One region of the Streptomyces flavovariabilis genome, then DNA from elsewhere that is predicted to be linked to it. Evidence: riboswitches for the same ligand, from Rfam matches in the RefSeq annotation. Region 1 holds a riboswitch; the other holds the start of a gene.
What was found. A riboswitch is a leader RNA that binds a small molecule or an ion and turns the genes downstream of it on or off. The one in region 1 is predicted to bind glycine.
Positions count from the first base shown of each region.

Region 2: linked by a shared signal. The riboswitch ahead of gcvT (glycine cleavage system aminomethyltransferase GcvT) and the one ahead of gcvP (aminomethyl-transferring glycine dehydrogenase) in region 1 are both predicted to bind glycine.

Region 1 is NZ_JNXD01000028.1:8,594-16,803, reverse strand. Features, by position in the region: gene IO24_RS0135495 (APC family permease) at 1-792, shown strand, start outside; gene IO24_RS0135490 (DUF1707 SHOCT-like domain-containing protein) at 794-1,390, opposite strand; gene IO24_RS0135485 (TOBE domain-containing protein) at 1,516-1,911, shown strand; gene IO24_RS0135480 (TOBE domain-containing protein) at 1,977-2,396, shown strand; gene gcvP (aminomethyl-transferring glycine dehydrogenase) at 2,461-5,346, opposite strand; glycine riboswitch at 5,522-5,617, opposite strand; gene IO24_RS0135470 (PRC-barrel domain-containing protein) at 5,731-6,105, shown strand; gene IO24_RS0135465 (DNA polymerase IV) at 6,024-7,481, opposite strand; gene IO24_RS0135460 (MerR family transcriptional regulator) at 7,637-8,210, opposite strand, start outside.
Region 2 is NZ_JNXD01000012.1:910-9,119, reverse strand. Features, by position in the region: gene IO24_RS0121960 (enhanced serine sensitivity protein SseB) at 49-837, opposite strand; gene IO24_RS0121955 (AAA family ATPase) at 1,233-1,907, opposite strand; glycine riboswitch at 2,129-2,228, shown strand; glycine riboswitch at 2,229-2,348, shown strand; gene gcvT (glycine cleavage system aminomethyltransferase GcvT) at 2,387-3,505, shown strand; gene gcvH (glycine cleavage system protein GcvH) at 3,609-3,986, shown strand; gene glyA (serine hydroxymethyltransferase) at 3,995-5,257, shown strand; gene IO24_RS0121935 (L-serine ammonia-lyase) at 5,345-6,712, shown strand; gene IO24_RS0121930 (MFS transporter) at 6,817-8,210, shown strand, end outside.

The sequences.
Region 1 (8,210 bases):
CTGATCGCCTTCCTGGTCACGTGGATCTTCGACGCCGACGTCAACGCCCAGGGCGGTGCCTACGCCACCGGGGTGCTGGTCCTCATCAGCTCCGCCGCGATCGCGGTGACCATCGCCGCCCGCAAGGCCCGGCAGCGGAACTGGACCATCGCCTTCGCGGTGATCTCCGCGGTATTTCTCTACACGACCGTGCTCAACGTCATCGAGCGCCCGGACGGTGTGAAGATCGGCGCCTGCTTCATCGCCGGCATCATCCTGGTCTCCCTGCTGTCACGGCTGGCCCGGGCGTTCGAGCTCCGCGTGACCAGCGTGACGCTGGACGACATGGCGCAGCGTTTCGTCCGGGACACGGCCAGCCGCCGGATGCGGTTCATCGCCAACGAGCCCGACCGGCGCGACATCGCCGAGTACCGCGACAAGATCGACCAGATCCGGCACGACAACGACGTGCCCGGCCAGGAGGACTTCGTCTTCGTCGAGGTGACGGTCACCGACCCGTCCGAGTTCGAGGCGGGCCTGACCGTACGCGGGGAGGTGCTGCACGGCCGCTACCGCGTCCTGACCCTGGAGTCGTCCTCCATCCCCAACGCCCTGGCCGCACTTCTGCTGCACGCCCGCGACTCGACGGGCTGCACCCCGCACATCTACTTCGAGTGGACCGAGGGCGGGCCGTTCGCCAACTTCCTGCGCTTCTTCCTGTTCGGCCAGGGGGAGGTCGCACCGGTGACCCGCGAGGTCCTGCGCGAGGCGGAGCCGGACCGGAAACGGCGGCCGAAGGTGCACGTGGGCTGAGTCAGGCCGTAGCGCTCCTCCTGCGGAAGACCCTGCGCGGCGGGCGCACCACGATCTGCCCGTAGTGGATCTCACCCGTGATCCGTACCCGCAGCAGGACCGGGGCCTCGACCGGCCGGCGCGCCTTGATCTCGGAGTAGTTCATCACCAGGCCGCCGGTGTCCACCACGACACCCGGCCGAGTGGCCAGTCTCAGGGCGCCGGCGTGCAGGTTCAGGTCGACGTCCAGGGTGTCGTGTGTGATCACCGCGTCGGTGAAGTCGAGTGCCACCTCGCCCCACGCCGAACGGATCTCCAGCCGCCGCGGCACCACCCAGCCGTCGCCCCGCCGGGTCGAGGCGCCCTCCTGCTGGATCCGGACGACTTCCTCGACCCCGACGGGGGTCCCGCCGGCCGTCGCGGGCAGATCCGCGGTCAGCACCGCGAGCTCGCCCACCGTACGGGCCGACAGGGCGGCCTCCAGCCGCTCGTCGAGCTCCTCCAGGGTGAGCCGTCCGTCGCCCGCGGCGACGCGCAGCACATCCACGGTCCGGTCCCGGTCCGCGTGCGACGCCCTCACCTCGGGCGATCCGCCGGTCCGCGCGATCTCCGCCGCCATCACTCCACCCCGATCCCCCCGGGCACGGCACCCGGCCACCAGTCGGGACTAACGCTATATCGCGTCATACCCAACGGCCAACCCTGCATCCGCCGTTCCCCTCCCGCACCCCTATCGTGACCGGCATGCAGTCCTACACGATCGGCCAGGCAGCACGGCTGCTCGGCGTGAGCCCGGACACCGCCCGCCGCTGGGCGGACGCGGGCCGCATCACGACCCACCGCGACGAGGCCGGGCGACGGCTCATCGACGGACGGGACCTGGCCGCGTTCTCGGTCGAACTCGCCCGGTCCGGCGCCGCCGAGGAGGACGCCCCGTACACCTCGGCCCGCAACGCCTTCCCCGGCATCGTCACCGCGATCAAACTCGGCGACGTCGCCGCCCAGGTCGAGATCCAGGCGGGCCCGCACCGGCTCGTCTCCCTGCTCACCCGTGAGGCGGTGGAGGAACTGGGCCTGGAGGTCGGCATGGAGGCGACGGCCCGCGTGAAGTCGACGAACGTCCACATCGACCGCGTCTGAACAGCCCAGGCGACGCGGACGCACGCGTACCGGGCCGGAAGCACCCGCCGGGCTACCGTGCACCCATGAGCCTGAGCATCCGCAACCAGCTCCCCGGCACCGTCACGGCCGTCACCCCGGGCGAGGCCATGGCGACGGTCAGGGTCCGCCTCACCGGCGGCCAGGACCTCACCGCGGCGATCACCCGCGAGGCCGCGGATGACCTCCGCCTCATCCCGGGCACCGCCGTGCGCGCCCTGCTGAAGGCGACGGAGGTCTCCCTGGCCACCGCGCCCGTCGAGGGCCTGTCGATCCGCAACCAGCTCCCCGGTACGGTCACGGCCATCGCGGCCGGTGACGCGATGGCCTCGGTCCGCGTCACGGTCGGGGGCGGCGAACTGACCGCCGCGATCACCAGGGACGCGGCGGAAGACCTGGCCCTGTCGCCCGGGATCCCCGTCGTCGCCCTGATCAAGGCGACCGACGTGGCGCTCGCCACCGCATGACTCGCCGGCGAACGGCGAGAGGGGCCCCGCACCGCGGAGCCCCTCCCTGTGACCTGTCGGCCGATCAGTCCTCGTACGCGTCCAGCGGCGGGCAGGAGCACACCAGATTCCGGTCGCCGAAGGCCTGGTCGATGCGGCGCACCGGCGGCCAGTACTTGTCGGCGGTCGACACCCCGGCGGGGAAGACGGCCTCCTCACGGCTGTAGGCGTGCTCCCACTGGCCGGCGAGCGCACCGGCGGTGTGCGGGGCGCCGCGCAGCGGGTTGTCGTCCGCGGGCCACTCGCCGGAGCCGACCTTCTCGATCTCCGCGCGAATGGCGATCATCGCCTCGCAGAACCGGTCCAGCTCGGCCAGGTCCTCCGACTCGGTCGGCTCGATCATCAGCGTCCCGGCCACCGGGAACGACATGGTCGGCGCGTGGAAGCCGTAGTCGATCAGCCGCTTGGCGACGTCGTCGACGCTCACGCCGGTCGCCTTCGTCAGGGGCCGCAGGTCGATGATGCACTCGTGCGCGACGAGCCCGCCGGGACCGGTGTAGAGCACCGGGTAGTGCGGCTCCAGCCGCTTGGCGATGTAGTTGGCGCTGAGCACGGCCACCTGCGTGGCCCGCTTCAGCCCCTCGCCGCCCATCAGCCGGACGTACGCCCACGAGATGGGCAGGATGCCGGCGGAGCCCCACGGCGCCGCCGAGATGGGCCCGACGCCCGTCTCGGGGCCGGCCTCGGGCTGCAGCGGGTGGTTCGGCAGGTAGGGCGCCAGGTGCTCGCGCACCGCGACCGGGCCGACGCCGGGACCGCCGCCGCCGTGCGGGATGCAGAAGGTCTTGTGCAGGTTCAGGTGCGAGACGTCCCCGCCGAAGTGCCCCGGCTTGGCGAGCCCGACGAGCGCGTTGAGGTTGGCCCCGTCGACGTAGACCTGCCCGCCCGCCTCGTGCACCTGCGCGCAGATGTCGGCGACGTGCTCCTCGAACACCCCGTGCGTGGACGGGTACGTGATCATCAGCACGGCCAGCTCGTCGCGGTACTGCTCGATCTTCGCCCGCAGATCCTCGACGTCGATCTCGCCGTCCTCGGCGGTCTTCACGACGACGACCTTCATGCCCGCCATCACCGCGCTGGCGGCGTTGGTGCCGTGCGCGGACGACGGGATCAGGCACACCGTGCGCTGCTCGTCCCCGTTGGCCCGGTGGTACCCGCGGACGGCGAGCAGACCGGCCAGCTCGCCCTGCGATCCGGCGTTCGGCTGGAGGGACACCTTGTCGTAGCCGGTGACCTCGGCGAGCCGGTCCTCCAGCTCGTGGATGAGCGTGAGGTAGCCCCCGGCCTGCTCGGCGGGCGCGAAGGGGTGCATCTGCCCGAACTCGGGCCAGGTGACCGGCTCCATCTCGGTGGTCGCGTTGAGCTTCATGGTGCAGGAGCCCAGCGGGATCATGCCCCGGTCGAGCGCGTAGTCGCGGTCGGCCAGCCGGCGCAGGTAGCGCAGCATGGCGGTCTCGGAGCGGTGCTGGTGGAAGACGGGGTGCGTCAGGTACTCGTCGGTCCGCAGGAGCGCGTTCGGAAGCCCGTCCTCGGTGGCTGCGTCCAGCGCCTCGATGACTCCCTCGACACCGAAAGCGGCCCATACGGCACGTAGCTGGTTCCGCGTGGTGGTCTCGTCGCAGGCGATCGAGACGTGGTCGGCGTCCACGAGCCGCAGGTTGATCCCGTTGTGCCGCGCGGCGGCCACGACGTCGGCGGCCCGGCCCTCGACGCGCACGGTCAGCGTGTCGAAGTAGGACCCGTGCACGACCTCGACCCCGCCGTTCGCGAGCCCGGCGGCGAGCACCGTGGCGTACCGGTGGGTGCGCCGCGCGATGCCCTTGAGGCCCTCCGGGCCGTGGTAGACGGCGTACATGCCGGCCATGACGGCGAGCAGCACCTGGGCGGTGCAGATGTTGCTGGTGGCCTTCTCGCGGCGGATGTGCTGTTCACGCGTCTGCAGCGCCAGCCGGTAGGCCTTGTTCCCGTCGGCGTCCACGGACACTCCGACGAGCCGCCCGGGCAGGCTGCGCGCCATCTTGTCCCCGACCGCCATGTAGCCGGCGTGCGGTCCGCCGAAGCCCATGGGCACGCCGAAGCGCTGCGTCGTCCCGACGGCGATGTCCGCGCCGAGCTCACCAGGCGACTTCAGCAGCGTCAGCGCCAGCAGGTCGGCGGCGACGGTGACGAGTGCCCCGAGACCGTGCGCCTGGTCGATGACCGGCTTGATGTCCCGCACGGCACCGGAGGCGCCCGGGTACTGGATCAGCACGCCGTTGATCTCGCGCTCGGCGACCTCGGCGGGGATGCCGTCGCTGAGGTCGGCCACGACGACCTCGACCCCCGTCGGCTCGGCCCGGGTCCGGATCACGGCGATGGTCTGCGGCAGCGCGTCCGCGTCGACCAGGAACAGGCCCTTCTTGTTCTTGCCCAGACGCCGCGACAGCGCCATGGCCTCGGCGGCCGCCGTGCCCTCGTCGAGCAGGGAGGCGCCGGAGGTCGGCAGTCCGGTCAGGTCGGCGACCATCGTCTGGAAGTTGAGCAGCGCCTCGAGCCGGCCCTGCGAGATCTCCGGCTGGTACGGCGTGTAGGCCGTGTACCAGGACGGGTTCTCCATGACGTTGCGCATGACGACCGGCGGCGTGAACGTGCCGTGGTAGCCGAGGCCGATCATGGAACCGAGGACCTGGTTGCGGTCGGCGAGGGAGCGCAGCTCGGCGATCACCTCGGCCTCGCTGCGGGCGCCCGGCAGGTCCAGTGCCTCGGCGCTGGCGATCACGGCCGGGACCGCGGCGGCGGTGAGCTCGTCCAGCGAGCCGTAGCCGACCTGGGCGAGCATCTTGGCGCAGGCCTCGTGGTCGGGGCCGATGTGGCGCTGCTCGAAGGGGACTGCCTCTTCGAGCTCGGAGAGCGGAATGCGGTGGGCGGTCATTACGGAGGCCTCCTGGTCGACACGACCTTCGAGGGGCACCACGGCGCGGGTACCCGAACGGCCTCCCCCTCTGTCATCTCGACCTGAGAGCTTCACCGGATCGCCCGAAGGCCTCCGGTTTTCACCGTCGGTGAGAGCGGAAGCCGTCGACACCCGCCCTGCTTTCCAGAGTGACCTCGTCCGTGCGGTACGTGAGCCTGAGAGATTCCGGGGAGGATTTGCTCCTTCGGCGCCTCCGATGGTGTCTGGAGGACTCTCCCGCACGGGGTCAACAGCCGCTGCCAGCGTACCAGCGAGGTCAACGCACGAACCTTCGAGTGGCCGCATCCCCGCTTGTACCGTTTTGTAGTGTTTACGGATGAGGTGCGACCATGTGGAGGGCCCGTGCGAACCGATATCGATCCGCGCAACCTGATCGGCCGCAAGGCGTTCGACCGCAACGGGACCAGGATCGGCACGATCGACGAGGTCTACCTCGACGACGCCACCGGCGAGCCGGAGTGGGCGGCCATACGGACCGGCCTGTTCAGCAGAGACGCGTTCGTCCCCCTGGAACCCAGCGAACTGATCGAGGGCGCCCTCCACGTCCCCTTCGACCGCGCCCTGATCAAGGACGCCCCCGACTTCGGTGTGGGCCGTCACCTCTCCCCCGAGCAGGAACTGCAGCTCTACCACCACTACGGCCTCGACGTCGCCGCCCCGCCCCCGCTGCCGGACCACGACTTCGGCAAGCTGGCGGGCACCGACGAGACTGCCTGAGACCCCGCCCCGGGCACTCCGCCCCCTCCTTCGGGCCCGCCTAACACCAACGGCAGCGGGTCGGCCGCCTCAAGATCCGGATCGTCGACCCGGAAGGTCCGCACGCGGCCGGGCTCCGAGGAGGGCGTCTCGAACCGTACGGTGACCCGCCCCAGGCCGCTGCCCTGCACCCAGCCGTGCCCGAACTCGGCATGGCGCACGTCGTGCCCGGCGGGCCACCGCCGTTCGGCGAGCGACGCCGGCTGCTCCTCGGCGGGCGCCGCGGTGTGCTCCTCGACCGGCCCCTCCGCGACCGCCCGCTCCCCCGCCGCCTGCGCGAACAGGTCCTCCTGCGTGTAGTCGGCGAGCCCGCTGACCCCCACCCCGAGCAGCCGCACCCCGCCCGTCGTGTCCACCGAGTCCAGCAATCTGCCCGCCGCCTCGCGGATCACGGCGGGATCGTCCGTCGGTCCGCGCAGCGTCTCGGACCGGGTGAGCGTCGAGAAGTCGTAGCGCCGCACCTTCAGCACGATGGTCCGCCCGGACAGCCCGGCCCCACGCAGCCGCCGCACGCACCGCTCGGCGAGCCGCTGCACCTCCAGCCCGACCCGCGTCCGGTCGTGGATGTCGACGTCGTAGGTGTCCTCGACCGACACCGACTTCGTCTCGCGCTCCGCCACCACGGGCCGGTCGTCCCGCGCCAGCGCCATGGCGTAGAGACCGTGCCCGTGCGCCTTCCCCAGCAGCCGGACCAGTTCGTCCTCGCCCGCCTCGACGATCTCCTCCACCGTGGTGATCCCGGCCCGCCGCAGATGGTCACCCGTCGCCGGCCCCACCCCCGGCAGGATCCGCACCGACAGCGGCCCGAGCATCGCCCGCTCGCTCCCCGGCTCGATGACCACCAGCCCGTCGGGCTTGGCCTCCTCCGAGGCGATCTTCGCGAGCATCTTGGAGGCGGCGAGACCCACCGACCCCGTGAGGCCCGTGACAGCCCGGATGTCCGCGCGCAGCTTCACCCCGGCCAGCCGCGCCGACCGCTCGTCCCAGGCCACTCCCCCGGCCTCCAGGTCCACGAACGCCTCGTCGAGGCTCAGCGGTTCCACCAGCGGCGACAGCGCACGCAGCAGCTCCATGACGCGCTCGCTGATCGACCGGTAGAAGGTGAAGCGCGGCACGAGATACGCGGCGTTGGGCACGAGCCGCCGGGCCTGGCCCATGGGCATCGCCGAATGCACCCCGAAGACCCGCGCCTCGTACGACGCGGTCGCCACCACACCCCGCGGCCCGAGCCCGCCCACGACCACGGCCTTCCCGCGCAGACTCGGCTTGGACGCCTGCTCCACCGAGGCGAAGAAGGCATCCATGTCGAGATGCAGGATCGTGGGCGCGGTTCTCACAACTCCGATGCTGCCCTACACCACTGACAACGTCCCTCGCCGGCACCCTGAACGCCCCGCGCGGGGCCCTGAGCGCCCCACGAGAAACCGCTTGCACCCCGGCGCGGAAACGTCCCGCCTCCTGCCACCGCGTGCGTCCCGCGCTGCCGGACGGCTCAGACGGCCCGGTTCCGCCGACGCGCCAGCTCGTCCGCCGGGTTGGACCCGACCAGGGTCTCGCCGGTGTCGATCCGCTCACCGTGCAGCTGGGACAGCGCGCTCTCGACGTCCCGCCACACCACACCCACGGCGATCCCGAACACGCCCTGACCGCCCTGGAGCAGGGCATGGACCTCGTCGGGCGAGGTGCACTCGTAGACCGTCGCGCCGTCGCTCATCAGCGTCATGCGCTCCAGATCACTGAAACCGCGTTCCCTGAGGTGCTGGACGGCCGTGCGGATGTTCTGCAGTGACACCCCGGTGTCGAGGAACCGCTTGACGATCTTCAGGACGACCACGTCCCGGAAGCTGTACAGCCGCTGCGTCCCGGACCCGTGCGCGGGGCGCACGCTCGGCTCGACGAGCCCCGTGCGGGCCCAGTAGTCCAACTGCCGGTAGGTGATACCGGCGGCCGCACAGGCCGTGGGGCCGCGATAGCCGATCTGCTCGGACGCCATGGACGTCGCCCCTCCGCTGCTCGGCACCGCTGTCGGTCGCGGCGGAGCGTGCTCGGCCGCGCCACCGGGCTGG
Region 2 (8,210 bases), on a different contig from region 1:
CCGTGTGGGGTTCTCGCGCCGTTCCCCCCGCCCCTTCGGCGCGTTGCCCTACCGTTGGTAGAAGGGCCGGACCCGGTCTCTCATCCAGTTGCCCACCGGGTCCTCCGTCACGTCCAGGAGCACCAGGTTGACCGGCCAGGGGGCCGGGGCGGCGGTGACGGCACGGGTGAGGGCGTCCAGGGGGAGGGCGCGCAGGTCGCCTTCCCACTGGGAGAGTTCGACGCCCACGAACATCACCGGGTCGGCGGTCTCGATCACCGCGAGACAGCGGCGTGCCGTGACGACCACGCCGGTCGCCTCGAACTCGGCGGAGGCGGCGGCCAGGAAGTCCACCGGGTCGTCCTGCCAGTCGGGTTCGAAGAGGCGGACCCGGCCGCCGCTCGCGGGACCGTCCAGCGGGGTCCGGCCGGCCCGGCACAGCTCCGCCACGGCGGGCGGCGGGAGCGGGATGCCGACCACGCCGCCGGGGTTGATGGCTATCCCCGCGTGCGGGGGCAGACCGCGGGCGAACTCCACGGCCGGCGCGATGGTGTACGACATGTGCGAGCCGGCGACCTGGCGGAACTGCTCCTCTGAGCTGAACACCGGCACGAACGCCTGGCCGTCGATCTCGATGCCGGGCAGGTCGAGGGGGCCGCTGTGCGGGCCGCCGCCGCTGGGCAGCGGGATCCATACGAAGCTCCGGCCGAGCACCTCGACGATCCGCCCGCCGGCCGCCGGTCCGGCGCTGAGGGAGGCCGAGAGCACCTCCTCCAGCTCGTTGCCGGGCCAACCGCCGTGCGGGTGGGTCTGCGTCTGCGCCGGAAAGTCCGCGGAGAAGTCCGCCGGGATGTCCATCTGCCTACCGCCTGCCTGGAACCACTGCTGTGGCTCAAAAGGCTAACGGCTCAGGGGCGCGGGGAGGTCGGGCTGTGGACGGTGGGGTGGGCGCCGGCGGACGAGGTTGAGCCCGGAACCGCCCGTGCGCCACACCGCGCGACCGCAGGCGGCCGGCCCGGAGGCCTGTCCGTGAGCCCGCGGCGCAGGGATGCGACGGGTCGGCACGAGGACCACGGCACGTGCCCCCGAGGCGGCCGCCCCTGAGGCCGGCCACATCCCACCGGGCACAGCACTCCTGGAGGCGGCGGGACCAACGCACGCACCACAGCGCACGCTCCCAGGCAGCGGCCCCGGAGGCCCAGCCACCTCCCACCGGCGCGCGACACTCGTACGCCGCCCCGGCCCCAGCCCCCTCAGCCCGTGAAGCCGATTCTGTGGAGCGCGTTCGCCGCGTCCCGGTCGGCCAGGACGGCGGAGCCGCAGCCGGAGGGGAGGTCGCCGCGTTCCACCGCGTGCAGGAGGCGGGTGCTCGCGGCGCGGTGGCGCAGGAACGCGTAGCGCGAGACGCCGCGGCCCCGGTCGCGCTGGCCGGCCAGGGCCTGCTCGGGGGTGACGTCGAGGAGGAGCAGGTGGAGCGTGCCGCCCCGGCGGCGGGCCTCGCGGGCGAGCCAGCGGCGAACCCAGGCCTGTGTGCCGCAGTCGTGCACCACGAGGCCCTCACCCGTGCGCAGGGCACGGCGCAGCCCGGCGTAGTGGGCGAGGCGGACGAGCGGGCGGTAGAGCGCGTACGGCAGGGCGCGCGGCATGCGGCGGGCCCAGCGGTCACGGGTGTCCTGGGAGTCGACGCGCCGGTCCGGCACGGTGCGCCGCATCAGCGTGGACTTGCCGCTGCCGGGCAGTCCCGTGACCACGACGAGGTCGCGGGGGCCGAACAGCAGCGCGCGCGGGCCGCGCCCGGCGCGGTCGCGCAGATCGCGGACGACCGGCGCCGGCGCCGGCACCGGGGCGCGGACCGCCCGGACCGGAGCGGCGGCCGGCTGCTCGGGCAGCGCCATGCCCGTCGTCGCGTACGCGGTGGTCCTGTTCACCGTGATCGTCCTCCCCTGGGGCCAGGTACGGAGTCCCATCCCCGCCGAGTGTAAAGAGAAGGTAATGCCGCAGGCCTCTCATTTACGTTCTTGTCCTGCAACAGGGCTGCTACAGGTCTCTGTGTCCGGCGGGCGGACTCGTGCACTCCCTGTGAAAGGTCCCCCTGCCGCGCCGGAAGGATGCGTGCAATGATGTGCCCGCCAACTGCATACCGGCCGTTTGAATCCGCGCGGGAGAGTCCCCAGCACCGCAAGAGCTGGGGCGCCGAAGGAGCAAGTCCCTCCCTTGAATCTCTCAGGCCCCGTTACCGCGCGGGCGAGGCACATCTGAAAAGCGGGCCGTCCCCTCCGCACGACGGAGGCGTGGCCCCACCCAAGGTGCAAGCCAGGACCCGTGCGGTCATGGCGAACCTCTCAGGTTCCGATGACAGATGGGGAGGAACGACCTCGCCCGTCATGCCCTTGGAGACGACCGACCGATGAGCAGTACGCCACTGCGCCACACCGCGCTCGATGCCCTGCATCGTTCGCTCGGCGCGACGATGACCGACTTCGCCGGCTGGGACATGCCCCTGCGCTACGGCTCCGAGCGCGACGAGCACACCGCCGTGCGCACGAAGGCCGGGCTCTTCGACCTCTCCCACATGGGCGAGATCACCGTCACCGGCCCGCAGGCCGCCGCCCTCCTCGACTTCGCCCTGGTGGGCAACATCGGGGGCGTGAAGCCGGGCCGCGCCCGCTACACCATGATCTGCCGGGCCGACGGCGGCATCCTGGACGACCTGATCGTCTACCGGCTCGCGGAGACCGAGTACATGGTCGTCGCCAACGCCTCCAACGCCCAGGTGGTCCTGGACGCGCTGACCGAGCGCGCCGCCGGCTTCGACGCCGAGGTGCGCGACGACCGGGACGCCTACGCGCTGATCGCCGTGCAGGGTCCGGAGTCCCCGGGAATCCTGAAGTCCCTGACCGGCGCCGACCTCGACGGCCTGAAGTACTACGCCGGGCTGCCCGGCACGGTCGCGGGCGTCCCGGCCCTGATCGCCCGGACCGGCTACACCGGCGAGGACGGCTTCGAGCTGTTCGTGAAGCCCGAGCACGCGGTCGAGCTGTGGCAGGCCCTGACCAAGGCCGGCGAGGGCGCCGGGCTGGTCCCCTGCGGGCTGTCCTGCCGCGACACGCTGCGCCTGGAGGCGGGCATGCCGCTGTACGGGCACGAGCTGAGCACCTCCCTGACGCCCTTCGACGCCGGTCTCGGCCGGGTGGTGAAGTTCGAGAAGGAGGGCGACTTCGTGGGCCGTGAGGCCCTGCGCGAGGCCGCCGCCCGCGCCGAGCAGAATCCGCCGCGCGTCCTGGTCGGCCTGATCGCCGAGGGCCGCCGGGTCCCGCGCGCCGGGTACGCCGTCGTCGCCGGCGGCGAGGTGATCGGCGAGGTCACCTCCGGCGCCCCCTCCCCCACCCTCGGCAAGCCGGTCGCGATGGCGTATGTCGACGCCGCGCACGCCGCGCCCGGCACGACCGGCGTGGGCGTGGACATCCGGGGCAGTCACGAGCCGTACGAGGTCGTGGCGCTGCCGTTCTACAAGCGCCAGAAGTAGACACTGGCCGGAGGGCCGCGGCAGCGGTCCCGTGCCCGTCGTCCCAGCTCACCAGTAGTCCCCCCTTCCACAGCACTCCCGCGCGTACAGGAGAATCCAGGCCATGAGCAACCCCGAAGAGCTGCGCTACAGCAAGGAGCACGAGTGGCTGTCGGCCGCCGAGGACGGCGTCTCGACGGTCGGCATCACGGAGCACGCGGCCAACGCGCTCGGCGATGTCGTGTTCGTCCAGCTTCCCGAGGTCGGTGACTCCGTGTCCGCCGGCGAGACCTGCGGCGAGCTGGAGTCGACCAAGTCGGTGTCCGACCTGTACTCCCCCGTCTCCGGTGAGGTCACCGAGGTCAACGAGGACGTCGTGAACGACCCGTCGCTGGTGAACTCGGCCCCCTTCGAGGGCGGCTGGCTGTTCAAGGTGCGGGTCACGGACGAGCCGGGCGACCTGCTCTCCGCCGACGAGTACACCGCGTTCTCCGCGGGCTGAGGAGTCGTATGTCCGTCCTGAACACACCCCTGCACGAGCTCGACCCGGCGGTCGCCGCAGCGGTCGACGCCGAGCTCCACCGCCAGCAGTCCACGCTCGAGATGATCGCCTCGGAGAACTTCGCTCCGGCCGCGGTCATGGAGGCGCAGGGCTCGGTCCTCACCAACAAGTACGCCGAGGGCTACCCGGGCCGCCGCTACTACGGCGGCTGCGAGCACGTCGACGTGGTCGAGCAGATCGCGATCGACCGGGTCAAGGAGCTGTTCGGCGCCGAGCACGCCAACGTCCAGCCGCACTCGGGCGCCCAGGCCAACGCGGCCGCGATGTTCGCGCTGCTGAAGCCGGGCGACACCATCATGGGTCTGAATCTCGCGCACGGCGGGCACCTGACCCACGGCATGAAGATCAACTTCTCCGGCAAGCTCTACGACGTCGTCGCCTACCACGTGGGCGAGGACGGCCGGGTCGACATGGCCGAGGTGGAGCGGCTGGCGAAGGAGTCCAGGCCGAAGCTGATCGTCGCCGGCTGGTCGGCGTACCCGCGGCAGCTGGACTTCGCCGAGTTCCGCCGGATCGCGGACGAGGTCGGCGCGTACCTGATGGTCGACATGGCCCACTTCGCGGGTCTCGTGGCGGCGGGGCTGCACCCGAACCCGGTGCCGCACGCGCACGTGGTCACCACCACGACCCACAAGACCCTCGGCGGCCCGCGCGGCGGTGTGATCCTCTCCACGGCCGAACTGGCCAAGAAGATCAACTCCGCCGTCTTCCCCGGTCAGCAGGGCGGCCCGCTGGAGCATGTGATCGCCGCCAAGGCCGTCTCCTTCAAGGTCGCCGCCTCGGAGGACTTCAAGGAGCGCCAGCGCCGTACGCTGGAGGGTGCCCGCATCCTGGCCGAGCGTCTGGTGAAGGACGACGTCCGGGCCGTGGGCGTGGACGTCCTGTCCGGCGGCACGGACGTGCACCTCGTCCTGGTCGACCTGCGCCACTCGGAGCTGGACGGCCAGCAGGCCGAGGACCGCCTCCACGAGGTGGGCATCACGGTCAACCGGAACGCGATCCCGAACGACCCGCGTCCGCCGATGGTGACGTCCGGTCTGCGGATCGGCACGCCGGCGCTGGCGACCCGGGGCTTCGGCACCGAGGACTTCGCGGAGGTCGCGGACGTCATCGCCCAGGCGCTGAAGCCGTCCTACGACGCCGAGGCCCTCAAGGCCCGGGTGAAGGCCCTGGCCGACAGGCACCCGCTGTACCCGGGTCTGAACAAGTAACGAAAAAACCTTTCGGGTGCCGCGTCCGCCACAAGCGGGCGCGGCGCCCACCCCCTCTGCACCACCCCCGTAGTCAGGAGTTCCCCCGTGGCCATCTCGGTCTTCGACCTGTTCTCGATCGGCATCGGCCCGTCCAGCTCCCACACCGTCGGCCCGATGCGGGCGGCCGGCCTGTTCGTCCGGCGGCTGCGCAACGAGGAGCTCCTGGGGTCCGTCGCCTCGGTCCGCGCGGAACTGTACGGCTCGCTCGGCGCGACCGGGCACGGCCACGGCACGCCCAAGGCGGTGCTGCTCGGCATGGAGGGCGACTCGCCCCGCACGGTCGACGTGGCGAGCGCCGACGAGCGGGTGGAGGCGATCAGGACCGGCGGCCGGCTGAACCTGCTCGGCGAGCACGAGATCGCGTTCTCCTTCGACGACGACATGGTCCTGCACCGCCGCAAGGCCCTGCCGTACCACGCGAACGGCATGACGCTGTGGGCCTACGACGCCTCGGGCGCGGAGCTGCTGACGAAGACGTACTACTCGGTCGGCGGCGGGTTCGTCGTCGACGAGGACGCGGTCGGGGCGGACCGCATCAAACTCGACGACACCGTGCTGAAGTACCCCTTCCGCACGGGTGACGAGCTGCTGCGCCTGGCCGAGGAGACGGGCCTGTCCATCTCCGCGCTGATGCTGGAGAACGAGCGGGCCTGGCGCTCCGAGGAGGAGATCCGCGAGGGCCTGCTGGAGATCTGGCAGGTGATGCGGGACTGCGTGGCGCGCGGACTGTCCCAGGAGGGCATCCTGCCGGGCGGGCTCAAGGTGCGCCGCCGGGCCGCGAACACCGCGCGCAAGCTGCGCTCCGAGGGCGACCCGCTGGCCCTCTCCATGGAGTGGATCACCCTCTACGCCATGGCGGTCAACGAGGAGAACGCCGCGGGCGGCCGGGTCGTCACCGCGCCCACCAACGGTGCCGCCGGCATCATCCCGGCGGTCCTGCACTACTACGTCAACTTCGTGCCGGGGGCCGACGAGGAGGGCGTGGTCCGCTTCCTGCTCGCCGCGGGCGCGATCGGCATGCTCTTCAAGGAGAACGCCTCCATCTCCGGCGCCGAGGTCGGCTGCCAGGGCGAGGTCGGCTCCGCCTGCTCCATGGCCGCGGGCGCCCTGGCCGAGGTCCTCGGCGGCTCGCCCGAGCAGGTCGAGAACGCCGCCGAGATCGGCATGGAGCACAACCTCGGCCTCACCTGCGATCCCGTGGGCGGCCTGGTCCAGATCCCCTGCATCGAACGCAACGGCATGGCCGCGGTGAAGGCCGTCACGGCCGCCCGCATGGCGATGCGCGGCGACGGCTCCCACAAGGTGTCCCTGGACAAGGTCATCAAGACGATGAAGGACACCGGCGCGGACATGTCGGTGAAGTACAAGGAGACGGCCCGGGGCGGGCTGGCGGTGAACATCATCGAGTGCTAGGGCGTGCCCGGCGGCAGTGTCTCACGATGCGAGAAGTTGATACCGAAAAACAAGATGGCTGACATCGTTGCAGTACCCATGTTTCACGCGTGAAGACACGAGCGATGTCCGCACCAGCCACCGGTTCAGCCCCGACGCCCGTCAACCCACGGTCCCGCGTCCTCGTCGCCAGCCTCATGGGCACGACGATCGAGTTCTACGACTTCTACATCTACGCGACCGCCGCGGTGCTCGTCTTCCCCCAGCTCTTCTTCCCGAGCAGCGACCCGACCACCGCGCTGCTGTCGTCCTTCGCGGTCTTCGGCGCCGCGATGGTCGCCCGCCCGATCGGCGCCATCGTCTTCGGGCACCTCGGTGACCGGCTCGGCCGCAAGAAGACACTCGTCGTCTCGCTCCTGACCATGGGCATCGCCACGTTCCTCATCGGCGTTCTGCCCACCTACGCCCAAGCCGGCTGGGTGGCCACCGCGCTGCTCGTGCTGATGCGGCTCGCGCAGGGCTTCGCGCTCGGCGGCGAGTGGAGCGGCGCCGCCCTGGTCGCGACCGAGAACGCCCCCAGCGGCAAGCGCGCCCTGTACGGCACCTTCCCGCAGCTGGGCGCCCCGCTCGGCTTCATCATCGGCAACGGCCTTTTCCTGGTCATCGGCGCGCTGCTGCCGTCCGCGGCCGGCGCCGACCCCTCGCAGCCCTCGGACGCCTTCGTCAGCTGGGGCTGGCGCATCCCGTTCCTGTTCTCCGCCGTGATGGTCGCGATCGGCCTGTGGGTGCGTTCCCGGCTCGTCGAGTCGGCGGTCTTCGCCAAGACCCGCGAGTCCGGCGGGGTGCGGCGGCTGCCGCTCGCCACAGTGGTGCGCAGCCACGGGAAGCAGTTGGTCCTGGGCACCTTCATCATGCTGGCGACCTACGTGCTCTTCTACCTGATGACCACCTTCTCGCTCAGCTACGGGCGCACCGCGAAGGACGCGGCCGTGCCCGGACTGGGGTACGACTACACCACGTTCGTGCTCATGATGATCTTCGGCGTGCTGTTCTTCGCCGCCTTCACCCTGGTCTCCGGTCCGCTCGCGGACCGGTACGGGCGGCGCGCCACCCTGATCTGGATCACCGCCGCGATCATCGTCTTCGGACTGGTCTGGGTGCCGCTGATCGACCTGGGCACCCTCGGCGTGGTGCTGTGGCTCGTGCTCGGCTTCACCCTGATGGGCATGACGTTCGGTCCGATGGGCGCGCTCCTGCCCGAGCTCTTCCCGACCAGCGTGCGCTACACCGGCTCCGGCATCTCGTACAACGTCAGCTCGATACTCGGGGCTGCGGTCGCCCCGTTCATCGCCGTGGCGCTGTGGGAGACCGGGGACGGCTCGCCGTGGCTGGTCGGCGTCTACCTCTCGGCGATGGCGGTGCTGACGCTGATCGCGCTCCTCCTCTGCAAGGAGACCAAGGACGTCTCCCTGGACGACCGGGAGGCCGCCGACGGCGACGCGGCCCGCGCCCCGGCCGG